3 regions of the Paenibacillus sp. NPDC056722 genome follow, and region 3 is predicted to be linked to each of the others. Evidence: riboswitches for the same ligand, from Rfam matches in the RefSeq annotation. Region 3 holds a riboswitch; each other region holds the start of a gene.
The links. A riboswitch is a leader RNA that binds a small molecule or an ion and turns the genes downstream of it on or off. The one in region 3 is predicted to bind cyclic di-AMP.

Region 1 (4,073 bases), on a different contig from region 3:
TACGAACATTACCGGATTTTTCAGCAGAGTCACCGGGTTCAGCTTCACAAAACTATCTTTCACAGCGCTGAGGAGTATCGGTCCGGTCAGCAGCTTTTTTCTTTTCGCAGTACTCATCTTGTTCGCCCTCTCTTTCTAAGCTTTGCTTAAGCAAAGCTTGCCATGAACAGCCACTGCTTACCGCAAAGTCAAGTACTCGGCAACCGGCCCCAGCACAATGACTGGCAAAAAGGTCAGCGCACCGATGATCAGAACAGTACCGATCAGAATACCGGTGAATAAGCCGTTGTCTGTACGGAAGGTTCCGGTAGTCTCCGGCACGGTGTTCTTGCGGAGCAAGGACCCGGCAACCGCCAGCATAGCGATAACGGAGACGTATCGGCCCAGCAGCATGACGATCCCGGTCGTTATATTCCAGAAGGAGGTATTATCCGCCAGTCCCTCAAAGCCGGAGCCGTTATTGGCGGCCGAGGAGACATATTCATATAACACTTGAGTCATCCCGTGAAAGCCCGGATTGGTAATTGAACCTTTGCCGAGCTCTGTCAGGAAGGCCCCCGCGGTCGGTACCAGGATAATGAGCGGGTGAATCAGGATCGCAATGGCGATCAGCTTCATCTCCCTGGCTTCGATCTTCCTTCCAAGGAATTCCGGGGTTCTGCCGACCATGAGTCCGCACAGGAAAACACCCATAATCGCATACATCAGCATATTAATCAGCCCTACACCCTTACCGCCAAACACATTGTTCAGCATCATAAGCGCCAGCGGCGTAATCTCACCAAGCGGTGTCAGCGTGTCATGCATATTGTTCACACTGCCTGTGGTCGCCGCGGTTGTTACCGTTGTGAACAGGGAGGACTGTGGAATCCCGAAGCGAACTTCTTTGCCTTCCATGCTGCCCTGTGAGGATTCGATGCCCAAGGCGTTGATCGCCGGATTCCCACGGGTTTCCGCATAATAGTTCAGCCCCAGCAGCAGCACGAAGAGCGTCATCATCGCGGTGAAAATCACCCAGCCCTGGCGTTTGTTTTTGGCAAACATGCCGTACGTGTACGGAAGCGCTGCGGGCAGCATCCACATCGAAAGAATCTCCAGCACATTCGTAAGCGGACTTGGATTCTCGAACGGATGCGCCGAGTTGGCCCCGAAGAACCCGCCACCGTTTGTTCCGAGATGTTTGATCGATTCCAGTGAAGCCACAGGCCCTATCGCAATGTGTTGCGTCTGGCCCTCAAGTGTTGTGACGTCAAGCGTAGGCTTCAGTGTCTGCGGCACATGCAAGCCCACCAGAATCAGCGTTACCAATAATGCCAGCGGCAGAAAGATCCGCACATGTGCTTTTACAAAGTCTTCAAAAAAATTCCCCAACGATTCCCGCCCGGTGATTCCTCTGACAAACGCTATCGCCACGGAGAAGCCGCTGGCAGCAGAGGTGAACATCATCATCGTAATCACAGCCATTTGCGAGAAATAGGACAAACCAGTCTCTCCGCTGTAATGCTGAAGATTCGTATTTGTCATAAAACTGATTACCGTGTTGAACGTGAGCGTCTGCTCCATATCTCCTATCCCATTTGGATTAAGCGGCAGTCCCCGCTGCACTCGCAGAATGATATAACTAAAGGCTACCAGCACGATATTCGTTAAAATGAAGCTTAGCGCGTATTTCTTCCAGGACATCCCTTCGCGCTGCTTCAGCCCTATCAGGCGGTAGATGCCATTCTCTGTACGACCAAACCATCGGTCTGTGCGATTCGGCTCACCCGAAAATACATGATACACATAGGTGCCCACTGGCTTCACCAGAAGCAGCAGGATTAAGATAACTACGACCATTTGCAGAGTGCCCATGAATGTCCCTCCTTAGCAAGACTTCTATTTCTGTTCCCATTCCTAGCGTTAGATGTAGCTAAAATTTCTCCGGGTGAATCAGCGCATATACCAGATAGATGAACAGCAGCAAAGTCACAGCAATAATCACAATCACCGCTCATGCCCCCCTGCATCCCGGGCTACATTCGAACACCATTGTACAAATCCATAGAATAAGCCGTACGTAACGGCCAGCGCAGCAATCATATACAGGTCCAGCATTGTTTCCAGCCCCTTTGTTTATCCCTGATCACGGGATGATTTATCCGCCAAAAAAACGGCATCCCCGCTATGGGAATAGATGACATAACTTGCACCCAGTCTTTTATAGACCAATCTGGGATTCAAGGAGGATGTGATGACAAAGATGGGCTGTGTGGTCCAGGCCCGGCACATCTGGATGTAACGGCAGCACAGCGTAAAGCTGCTCTCGAACAGATAGACACGGCTTACTGGAAAAGATGGACGAAACCACGTTTTCTGGTGACGGGTATCTACAAGAATAGTGTTCTCAACTCCCAGTTCCTCTAAACGCTCCTTCTCCTCCTGATTGTTCGTCAACCCTGCTACAGGGATGCCTCTAAATTTTAAAATCTTGATAAAATGCTCTCCGGCTTTTGTCGGTGCGCATACCAGCACATATTCTATCTGATCCGCCATATCTCTTATCTCCTCCTGCTCTAGTACAACAACAAGGAGGCAACGAAAATCTCCGAAAGGATCATGACCTATCGTCATTTTCGGGCACAGCCATCTGTGGCTGTGTCACGTCACCAGACGCTGCCTTACAAGCGTTTTGCTTATAAAAGCACAGCAAAAAACCACAAAGGATTACCTCTGTGGCTCGCTAACGGTCACATTGCACTCATCCTCTCTACATACGCTTACGAGGTTAGCTGTCGGATTCGGGCGGTGAGAGTCGCCCTACCCGCACAGATGCACATTTGACGCATCCATACAGGATTCACCCCATAACCGGCTCCGACTCTCACATCGGCTGCCGATTGTTGGTTCCCCCGCTTTCCTTGACGGAAATTAAGCGGATCAACTATTCGGTTGTGGTTGAAACAGATGTAATCATACTCTCGCGCAGGAATTCTTGTAAAACGTCAAGGATGCCAAAATAATGCATAAAGAAAACCCTTTTCATATCAGGTAGCGCTTTCTTGATGTTCAATCTCTCTATTTCTCCTATTTTCACGTTTTTGTCACGATTATCGAAAATTTTAGGCAGATCAGAAATCTTTTTCTCCAAAGGATGGGATTTCAAGGTTTTCGCCCGTTTTCCGTGTAAATATGAAAAGCGGTGCTTGAGGAAGATAGAGGCCTCATAACGGGCAATAAACATGCTTTTAGTCCCCTTTCTCTCCCTTGGTTGCTGAAATTCCGCGGATAGACGTTACTATGAAAGATTTTCTCTTTTTACAAAAGAAAGCGGTGCGGCGTATGATTCGGATTACGATCACATCATTAGCTAAAAGGAAATGAACAACTATTATTTTGGTACACATCCAGAACTTCTGGATCCGAAGAGCCTGACGCGGGTGTACTTTGGCGTATTGTGTTGCGATGACGGCGGCCATAGTTATTAAATGGGCTACCGCTTCGGGGAGGATTCAAAGTGGACATAGAACAACATCATAAGCTGACACGAATAGAACTCTTTGCTGTCCCTGCTTCCGCGGCTATCCATGGCTCCACAGCCGATTGTGAAAAACCATTGTACATCATCCTGAAGTTATCCTGTCAGAGAGACTGCGGCTGGGGGTTGTGCAGCATCCTAGCCGAGGGAAAAGGGGTCGACCTGGTAAGATGGGGTAACTTTCTGCGGTGTATCCGGCAATGTAGCCTGAGTGAAGCTGTCGGGGTTACGCAGGTTACCAGCCAGAGCTGGCAACCGAGCCAGTTTGCAATGGTACAGACCGCCTTGCAGGATTTGCAGGCAACTCTGTACCCGCCTGTCCTTGCCGGAATGTTCCGGCAGGAGAATCGAAAGTCTAAGCTGCTCCATCTATCCGTGGAACAACTTCCTGGAGCTTCCTCATCGCCGCCAGCATGGATCAGCATGGACACAGACTGGCTGGTGGAACACTCCGTCGCCTATTATTCCATTCTGTAATGTCAACATTCTTCCACTTCGAAAGGAAGGTGCGCACGATGTCCGCCCCTTTACCCGCAAAATCAGCCCGCCGCTCCCT
Region 2 (4,073 bases), on a different contig from region 3:
CCTGAAAACTTTTGAGGAATATGGAACGTACGGCTTCAGCGCGCTGACCACCATTGTAACAATGGACCCGGACAACGGCTGGCACCATAATGTCTATCCGGTGGATGCAGCTATCGTTGCCGAGCAGCTTAAGACCATTTTCGCTGGCGGTCCAGTTAATGCCATGAAGACCGGTATGCTGGGCAGTGTAGAAATTGTTAAGGTAGCCGAGCAAGCAATCCGTGAGAATCTGCAGAGCAATGTTGTCATTGATCCTGTTATGGTCTGCAAAGGTGAAGACGAGGTGCTGAACCCGGAGAGCGCGCAAGCGATCCGCGATTTGCTGCTGCCTCTAGCCACCGTAGTTACACCTAACTTGTTTGAAGCAGGTGTATTGTCCGGTCTCGGCAAACTCACTACTATCGAAGATATGAAAGAAGCTGCACGATTGATCCACGGACTGGGTGCCCGCAATGTTGTTGTTAAGGGCGGTAAGGCACTGGATGGCTCCAAAGCAATCGACGTCTTCTTTAACGGTACAGACTACACCGTCTTCGAAGCGGATAAAATCGAACCGGCACACAACCACGGCGCAGGCTGCACCTTTGCGGCTGCGATTACCGGTGGACTTGCGAACGGCCTGACCGTAGACGAAGCGGTTGCCAAAGCGAAAGACTTCGTCTCTGCAGCCATCCGCAACGGCTTCGCGTTCAACCAGTACGTAGGACCGGTCTTCCACGGCGGACACCGCCTGGAACAATAGGTCTCGCCCATCTGGCGAACAATCTTGTCATACAAAAGAGCAGAGCCGATATCCTCGGCTCTGCTCTTTTTATACGGCTATAGTAAGCTGCTCAGCAGCTTTCAACTTGTTAACGAGAGTAGACACCCTATTTGCCTAAATGCGCCCTACAGGCTATTTTCCTCAGGCTACCGTTCCCTCAGTTCTCCCTGACAGTCGTTTCAGCATCTTCACGTTCATTTACGAAGTTAAGATGGCTTCTGCCCCAACCACACATGCTATCCAGTACTACTGCAATCGTTCTACCGTGCTCAGACAGGCTGTATTCCACGCGTGGAGGCATCTCCTGATAAAAGATCCGGTCAATGAGCCCGTCCTCCTCCAGCTCCCGTAGCTGCTTTGTGAGCGTTCCCTGGGACACGTCCGGTATCCTCCGCCGCAGTTCCCCGAACCTCTGCGTCCCGTCCACCAGCAGCATGAACAGGATCAGAGGCTTCCATTTGCCCCCAATAACATCCAAGGTTGCCAGAACGCCTGTCAGTCTGGGCTCCTGCGAATTTCGTTTCATCATCATCACCTCTCCTGTTCTCTCCATCATACCTGTGACGCCCCTCAATTGCACGTCTCTCCTGATAGTACGAATTTTCGTACCGGGTACGAATAAAGTGCGTACTGTGCAGCGCCGTTATTTTACCCAATAATAGAATGGAAACCAACAAACGAATAAAGGAGAACAACCTATCATGTCAACTCTTACTCTACAAAAACAGCGGGTCGTTATTATAGGAGGAAGCTCCGGGATTGGATTGGCAACAGCCAAACAAGCGGTGGAACAAGGTGCATCCGTCGTTCTGGCAGGTCGGTCCTTGGACAAACTGGAACTAGCAAAGGAAAGACTGGGCGCAGACTCCGTAGAAATATATACTTTGGACAACAAAGATGAGGAACAGCTGAAATCCTTTTTCGAGCAAGTGGGTCCGTTCGATCATCTGTTCACGCCTGGAGCCAGCTATGTCAGAGGTCCGATCACGTCAAGTGCGGAGGTTGCCCGCAGCTGCTTTGACGCTAAATTCTGGCCACAATACAATGCAGTAAAATATGCTGCTCCGCAGATGCGCCCGAATGGCTCAGTCGTACTGATGTCTGGTGCCTTTGGGCAAAGACCGCTCACAGATGGCGCTTCCTACGCTGCCTGCAATGGAGCCATAGAAAGTCTAGGTAAAGCGCTGGCGGTGGAGCTGGCTCCTATTCGGGTCAATGTCATTTCCCCGGGAACGATTCACACAGAATTTAACTGGGAAGGCGCCGAACAAGCGGTTCGGGACGAATCCTATAACGCCTATGCCAAAATCAACCTGCTCGGCCGGATCGGCACAGCCGCAGAAGCCGCACATACTGTTGTATACCTGATGACGAACGGATATACCACCGGCAGCACCCTGTTCCCGGACGGCGGCTATATTTTACGCTAATCTCTTAGCATACTCTAAAAACAAAAGGTGCCCCGGACAGCCAGAAAGCTGGCTAATTCGGGACACCTTCTATGTATTTTCTGAATTATTTCTGTCCAGTCATGGCCAGATAGCTTGTCTCACTCACTACACGGCGTGCGGTAACATAACGATCAGCATAATACGATTCCGACAATTTACTGATGCGAACGCCCTTGCTGCTGGAGGAATGAGCGAACTCACCATCACCGATATAAATACCTGCATGAGAAATTCCGTTACCAAGGGTATTGAAAAATACTAAATCTCCGACACGAAGATCTTCTTTAGCGACAGCTGTACCCGCTTTAGCTTGGGACTGCGAGGTGCGCGGAAGATCTCCCGCATTGAACTTGTTGAATATGTATAGAATAAATCCGGAACAGTCAAAACCCGCTGTTGTTGTGCCTCCCCATACATAAGGAGTACCAATGAGTTGGTTCACTTCATTGTCGATCTTAGCGTTAACGTCACTGGCAAATGCGGCTGGTGCTGCAGTTAATAGAATAGCGGCTCCAAGTACAGAAACAATAAACTTCTTCAGACCGTGATTCTCCCTTCAAATGCCTACGGAGTTAGCTGAGGGTTCGGTTAAAGGTTTCCCTATATTCCCTTGCTTTCAGGAATAATTCACCCAGATGTGGTTCCCCCGTTTTCAACGATTGAAATTCGGCAACATTGATTAATATTTTGTAACTATTTGTATAGTAGTATAGATGTCCCCCTCCTGTCAATGCCATTTGATAGATTAACAACTTTATTTGCTCTTACATTCTTTCTACATATTCATAGATTATACTGCTATTTATCGCTTATTTTTCAGGGGATCGACCCTGCTTTTTCTAGCAATTCTTCCTCTATCAGTCCCGCAGGTGTACATGAATATGCAGATGAAAAACTGGTAACATTCTTGTAATCACTGCGGGTAACGTTGGATGAATACCGGTAATCAGATCGGAATATCTCTGACTAATGCCGGTGATTTGCAGCACAGTTACCGCTCCTTATAATCATCAAACAGATTAAGCCAGCGACTCTGCCGCTTCTTCATATATAATTAGAAGGTGGTACGCCTCATATTCTATAAAAAAACTACTAAAGTTCTTTTGGCAGGAGTGTACTTGTGGATCACTGATCAATGGAACTTCATTTGTTTGTTTCTATGATCCGATTTGAATGTTAGTTCAATAAATTCATTATTCTTTTTGCATATGTAATCCAATCCTTATTATCAGTATTTATTTCTATCGTTGGTAGGATCGATAAACTAGATTGTTTACGTAGCTCTGATTGGGTTTGTATAAATTCATCGGCTGACTTTCTGATCTCTTCTCTTGATTTGCTTATCCATTCGTGAGGTGTCCGACTTTGCATTCTTCCCTCTACGTTGCTAGAAGAAACCGTTAATAATACACATGTAGCCCCCAGATGGAGCATTTCATTTTCAAGTGATTCAATTTCATACAAGGAATCGGAGGGGAAGGCCAATCTGTGATTCAGATGGAATCTTTCCAATATAAAAAATATACCTCTAGACGCCCGAGATGCATCTGGACCCAAATATGTGGACCACTCATTTAATTGTCTTAGCATGCTAACCCGTTCTTTCAATATATGAAGATGTTCATCACGGCTTAAGCTTTTAAATTCTCCATGAACATTATTTAATACTTGGGAATAATGCTCACTCAAGACAATAATACTACGCTCCGATGATTCTTCTTGTGCTTGAAGTAGCTTTAGAGCTTTTAAAACAGATGTTTTTCCTGCATGAGAATAACCCTCCAAGATAATTCCTCTGATATGGCTCATTAAAGACCTCCAACTAACAATTATTTGAAATTAATTATAACTATACCAAA
Region 3 (4,073 bases):
AATCGGGATCAGCCGTCTGTCGATTTCGACCGCCGTTACTGCACCCGCCGTTTGTGCCAGGCGCTCTGTCAGCGCCCCGATTCCAGGACCGATCTCCAAAGCACCTGCAGTATCGTCCAGTTCAGCAGCATTTACAATTTTGTCGAGAATATTCTGGTCAATCAGAAAGTTCTGGCCCAAACTTTTTTTGAATGAGAATCCGTACCGTTGAATGATTTCCTTTGTCCGTTTAGGGGTTGAAACGCTCTCTTTGTCAGTCATGAAGTTATGCCTCCCTGTTCAATTTGGGCGAGGGCTCCGGCAAACTCCTCCCGCGTAATACCAAACATTGCAAGCCGCTTGAAGAGCTGCTTGCCATTGCAGTACCCAATACCAAGCAGATTGCCAAGTGCCATCCGCCGCTCTGCGGCCCGGGGATGCACGAGCATACCTGCCGCCATCAGGTCATCCAGCCCGATCAGGGCCGGTGCGCCCTCAAAGGACGTATGTACATGTGCCAGCGCGTGGCGAATCGCCTCAGGTGTAGCATTCTCCACGCCAATGTCACCCTTGCGGGTCGCATCCTTCTCGGGGATGAAGGCATGCTTGCAGCCTGGCACCTTGCTTGAAACGATCTTACGGATACGCTCTCCTGCATGGTCCGGATCGGTTAGAATGATTACCCCCCGCCGCTCCATGGCGAGCGCGATTTTGGCAATCACCTTCTTGTCCACCGCGGAGCCGCCAGTCTCAATGGTATCAGCCTGTACCGCCCGCTTGATGGCTATCGTGTCGCTCTTGCCTTCGACAACGATCACTTCCTTGATCATAGTGTTGACTCCTTCTCGTAAACGCAAAAAGAAGAGGATTCGCTCCCCTTCTTTTTGGCTAAAGAATGTATAAGTGATGAGCGGTAGCTCTGCGATCATTTCATGAGCACATGTTATTCTTAACTGCTACCCTCACTATAGCTGATTCAACCTAATTTTGCAAAAGCCAGGACTTAGTTAAGCTCCGGTTTTACAGGTCCAATCACATACACCGTACGCGACTTGCGTCCGAAGTTACGTGCATGGTTCAACGAATCGTAGTAGACATCCACCTTATTGCCTTTGATAGCACCACCAGTATCTTCTGCACGGCGGAAGCCAAGGCCTTCGATATATACCCACCAACCGATAGGAATTACATTAGGGTCCACTGCAATCGTACGTCCTTCCGTTACGCGTGTGCCGGAGGCGGTACGAGTTCCAATGCCCGGTTCTTCTGAAGAATAAGCAGTCATCGAGACGTTCTTGATTAATTTCTTGTATTCAAAATTGACGCCCGATTTAGTGGCGACATTGCTGCTCTTGGCACTGGTTTTTGTTGAAATGGTAGCATTAGCTGTTTTGGAAGTTGTTGTTTGGGCCACTGTAACAGGTTTAGGGAGAGGCTTTGTGCCAACGGCGATAATCTTGTCTTTGGTCACCGTCTGAACTTCTTTCCCAACCATACGCATGGAAGCCAGTTCACCGTCTTGATAAATCTTTTCGATGTGCTGGATCATGACGCCTGGTGCGCCCGCCTGTGCCACTCTAACTGTTCCCTTGGTAAGGGAGGGGTCTGCCGTCTTGATGACTCGATATGGCAAGTTCGTTGTCCGTTGTACAGTTTGTTTGTTAATGCGGACAATCTTGATATCCATATTGGCAGAGATAGTGGTATCTAGCGAAGGGAAAATCTTATCATGGCCTTCGAGGGCAATACCCAGCTTCTTGATGGCCTGACCGATTGTTTTCTCGGTCGTATAAAAAATCTTTTTTGCACCATCCGCAGTAAGACTGAATGGCTGCGCACGGTTAATCACGACACGGTCGCCGTCTTTTATTTCATCACTAAGGCCTATAGATAGTTGATCATGCGGCTGCAGCGAAATTTGCTCTTTTGCTAGTGCATCACTGAGAATCGCTTCACGCGTTTCCAGAGACTGCGTTTTCCCGTCAATTACTAAAGTGATCTGCTTGCTGCTTTGACCGTGCACGTACAGCAGAATGATCAGCGTGATCAAAATCGATAACACGCCGGCAAGTGAAAGTACGCGAAAGTTCACTTGTTCCCACCGTAAAGCGTAAGACCTGCTGGATGATTGCGAATCATGGGATACTTCTGGTTGGAATACGCCCATTCTCTCCATCCTCCTTACATAGCCCCGTCGTCAGCTGTATACCAAGATGACTGTTATCATTCGGACGAAACTATTCGAGATTGTCACAGGACACGCTATTTGCAATACCTTTGCGTCTCCTGCTCATGGATCGCCTGCCCGGCATAGTGCTCCCCCCACATCTGTTATATAACAGTATGCAGGGTACATGCGCAATATTCAAAATAAAAGAAGCCTAAAAGAGTTCTATGAGGACTCTTTCGTGGCTTCTCCGATGTCAGAATACGCGGCTCATGCACGAGGTTTCCTCTCTTACTTTCGCTTACGGGGTTAGCTGTCGGGTTCGGACGAAAGAGAGACGCCCTATCTCGGGTCACCCGCTCACGGCGGTTGCCCTAAAATTCACCCCAAAGACCACGTGAAGAAATCAACTACTGTCTGCGGCATTCTAAGCTGTACTTGATGTGCTCTGTATACGGCAAACAATATTGGTTCCCCCGTTCTCCATACGGAGACTCAGCGAGACGATCCATGATAGCGTGGGCTGTCACTGTAACAACAGCTCACTGCACTGAAAAGATGATATCCTGTTTTGATGCATGTTGTAAAGGACGATTCAACCACGTTTACGCAAATATATGGTTAAAATATTGTAATATTCGGCTGTTTTTTTGTTAAAAAAGTTTAATACATCGGCTATACTCTATTTTTCACCGTGTTTCCTCCCGATTTCACTCAATGCCAAATCGTTCCAGTGCGTTCGCATACGTAATTTCAGCCAATTCCTCCCAAGTTATCCCTTTAATTTCTGCCGCAGCTTCTGCCACCAACTTGACATGAGCGCTCTCATTTCGCTTCCCACGGAAGGGGTGTGGCGTCAGATACGGGGAGTCTGTTTCGATCAATAAACGGTCCAGCGGCGTCTGCGCCAGCACCTCTTTGGGAACCCTTGCATTCTTGAACGTTATCGGTCCTCCGAAGGATAAGTGGAATCCCAAATCCAGGCACATTTTCGCTGTTTCCCAGCTACCCGAGAAGGAATGCATTACACCGCCAACCTCGTTAGCCTTCTCCTCGCGAAGAATTCGCACTACATCCTCATGGGCATCCCGATTATGAATACAGATTGGCATTTTCAGCTCGCGGGCTAGTCCGATCTGCTTGCGGAAGACCTCGTGCTGCACGTCCTTCGGTGAGGTATCCCAGTAATAATCGAGTCCGATCTCACCAATGGCGACGACCTTTTTGTGGCTGCATAGCGAGGCAATCCAATCAAGGTCCCCCTCCTTCATGTCAATCGCATCCTGTGGATGCCACCCCACTGCTGCATAAATATAATCATACTTTTCTGCGAGCTGCATCGTGGTTGGGATCGTCTCCCGATTGAATCCGATATTAATCATTTTGCTGACACCGGCCTCTACCGCACGAGCAATGACCTGTTCGCGGTCCTCGTCGAATTGCGGAGCATCCAGATGGGTATGTGTGTCGAATAAGTACATGTACTGTTGTCCTCCCGGTCTTGGTCTCTATGTTCAAAAATAACTATTTAATCTTTATTTTGCGAATATTTCAGCAACAGAGTCAGGCAGTTGTGAAAGCGCCTTATTCAGCTTATCTTGAGGAAAATATAGGTGATATCTTCCACGGTGAATGCCGCTGATGGAACGTACAATATCTGAAACCTCCGAGATTTCACGGAGCCGATCCTTCCGGTCAAGCAGCAATATTTGATTGCTGTCAAAACCCTCTCCTGGACGAAACACATCATACGGAAGGTCTGACGGAAAATCAATTTCCAGATCATATTCCGGGTCCAGCCCGGCTCCCGCAAAACTGCGGCGGATTTCGTCAATCGTCTCCGGATTGAGACTCTCCGTCTCCACATATTTATACAGTTTACGATGAATAAACCGGCTGCACAAGTCGCTTAGCAGTCCATCCTCCT

Region 1: it holds a riboswitch for cyclic di-AMP, as region 3 does, so the genes downstream of both, ACFRAM_RS23170 (hypothetical protein) here and ACFRAM_RS27315 (resuscitation-promoting factor) in region 3, are expected to answer to the same signal.
Region 2: it holds a riboswitch for cyclic di-AMP, as region 3 does, so the genes downstream of both, ACFRAM_RS13875 (C40 family peptidase) here and ACFRAM_RS27315 (resuscitation-promoting factor) in region 3, are expected to answer to the same signal.

What each region holds. Positions count from the first base shown of each region.
Region 1 is NZ_JBHTYV010000012.1:112,188-116,260, forward strand. It holds gene kdpB (potassium-transporting ATPase subunit KdpB) at 1-117, opposite strand, end outside; gene kdpA (potassium-transporting ATPase subunit KdpA) at 178-1,854, opposite strand; gene kdpF (K(+)-transporting ATPase subunit F) at 1,913-1,990, opposite strand; gene ACFRAM_RS23170 (hypothetical protein) at 2,116-2,535, opposite strand; cyclic di-AMP (ydaO/yuaA leader) riboswitch at 2,741-2,927, opposite strand; gene ACFRAM_RS23175 (hypothetical protein) at 2,924-3,223, opposite strand; gene ACFRAM_RS23180 (hypothetical protein) at 3,497-3,994, shown strand; gene ACFRAM_RS23185 (RNA polymerase sigma factor) at 4,033-4,073, shown strand, end outside.
Region 2 is NZ_JBHTYV010000004.1:526,621-530,693, forward strand. It holds gene thiD (bifunctional hydroxymethylpyrimidine kinase/phosphomethylpyrimidine kinase) at 1-742, shown strand, start outside; gene ACFRAM_RS13865 (winged helix-turn-helix transcriptional regulator) at 921-1,292, opposite strand; gene ACFRAM_RS13870 (SDR family oxidoreductase) at 1,465-2,193, shown strand; gene ACFRAM_RS13875 (C40 family peptidase) at 2,279-2,755, opposite strand; cyclic di-AMP (ydaO/yuaA leader) riboswitch at 2,760-2,896, opposite strand; gene ACFRAM_RS13880 (hypothetical protein) at 3,391-4,023, opposite strand.
Region 3 is NZ_JBHTYV010000020.1:47,181-51,253, forward strand. It holds gene rsmA (16S rRNA (adenine(1518)-N(6)/adenine(1519)-N(6))-dimethyltransferase RsmA) at 1-261, opposite strand, end outside; gene rnmV (ribonuclease M5) at 258-809, opposite strand; gene ACFRAM_RS27315 (resuscitation-promoting factor) at 983-2,146, opposite strand; cyclic di-AMP (ydaO/yuaA leader) riboswitch at 2,430-2,657, opposite strand; gene ACFRAM_RS27320 (TatD family hydrolase) at 2,857-3,627, opposite strand; gene ACFRAM_RS27325 (HD domain-containing protein) at 3,682-4,073, opposite strand, start outside.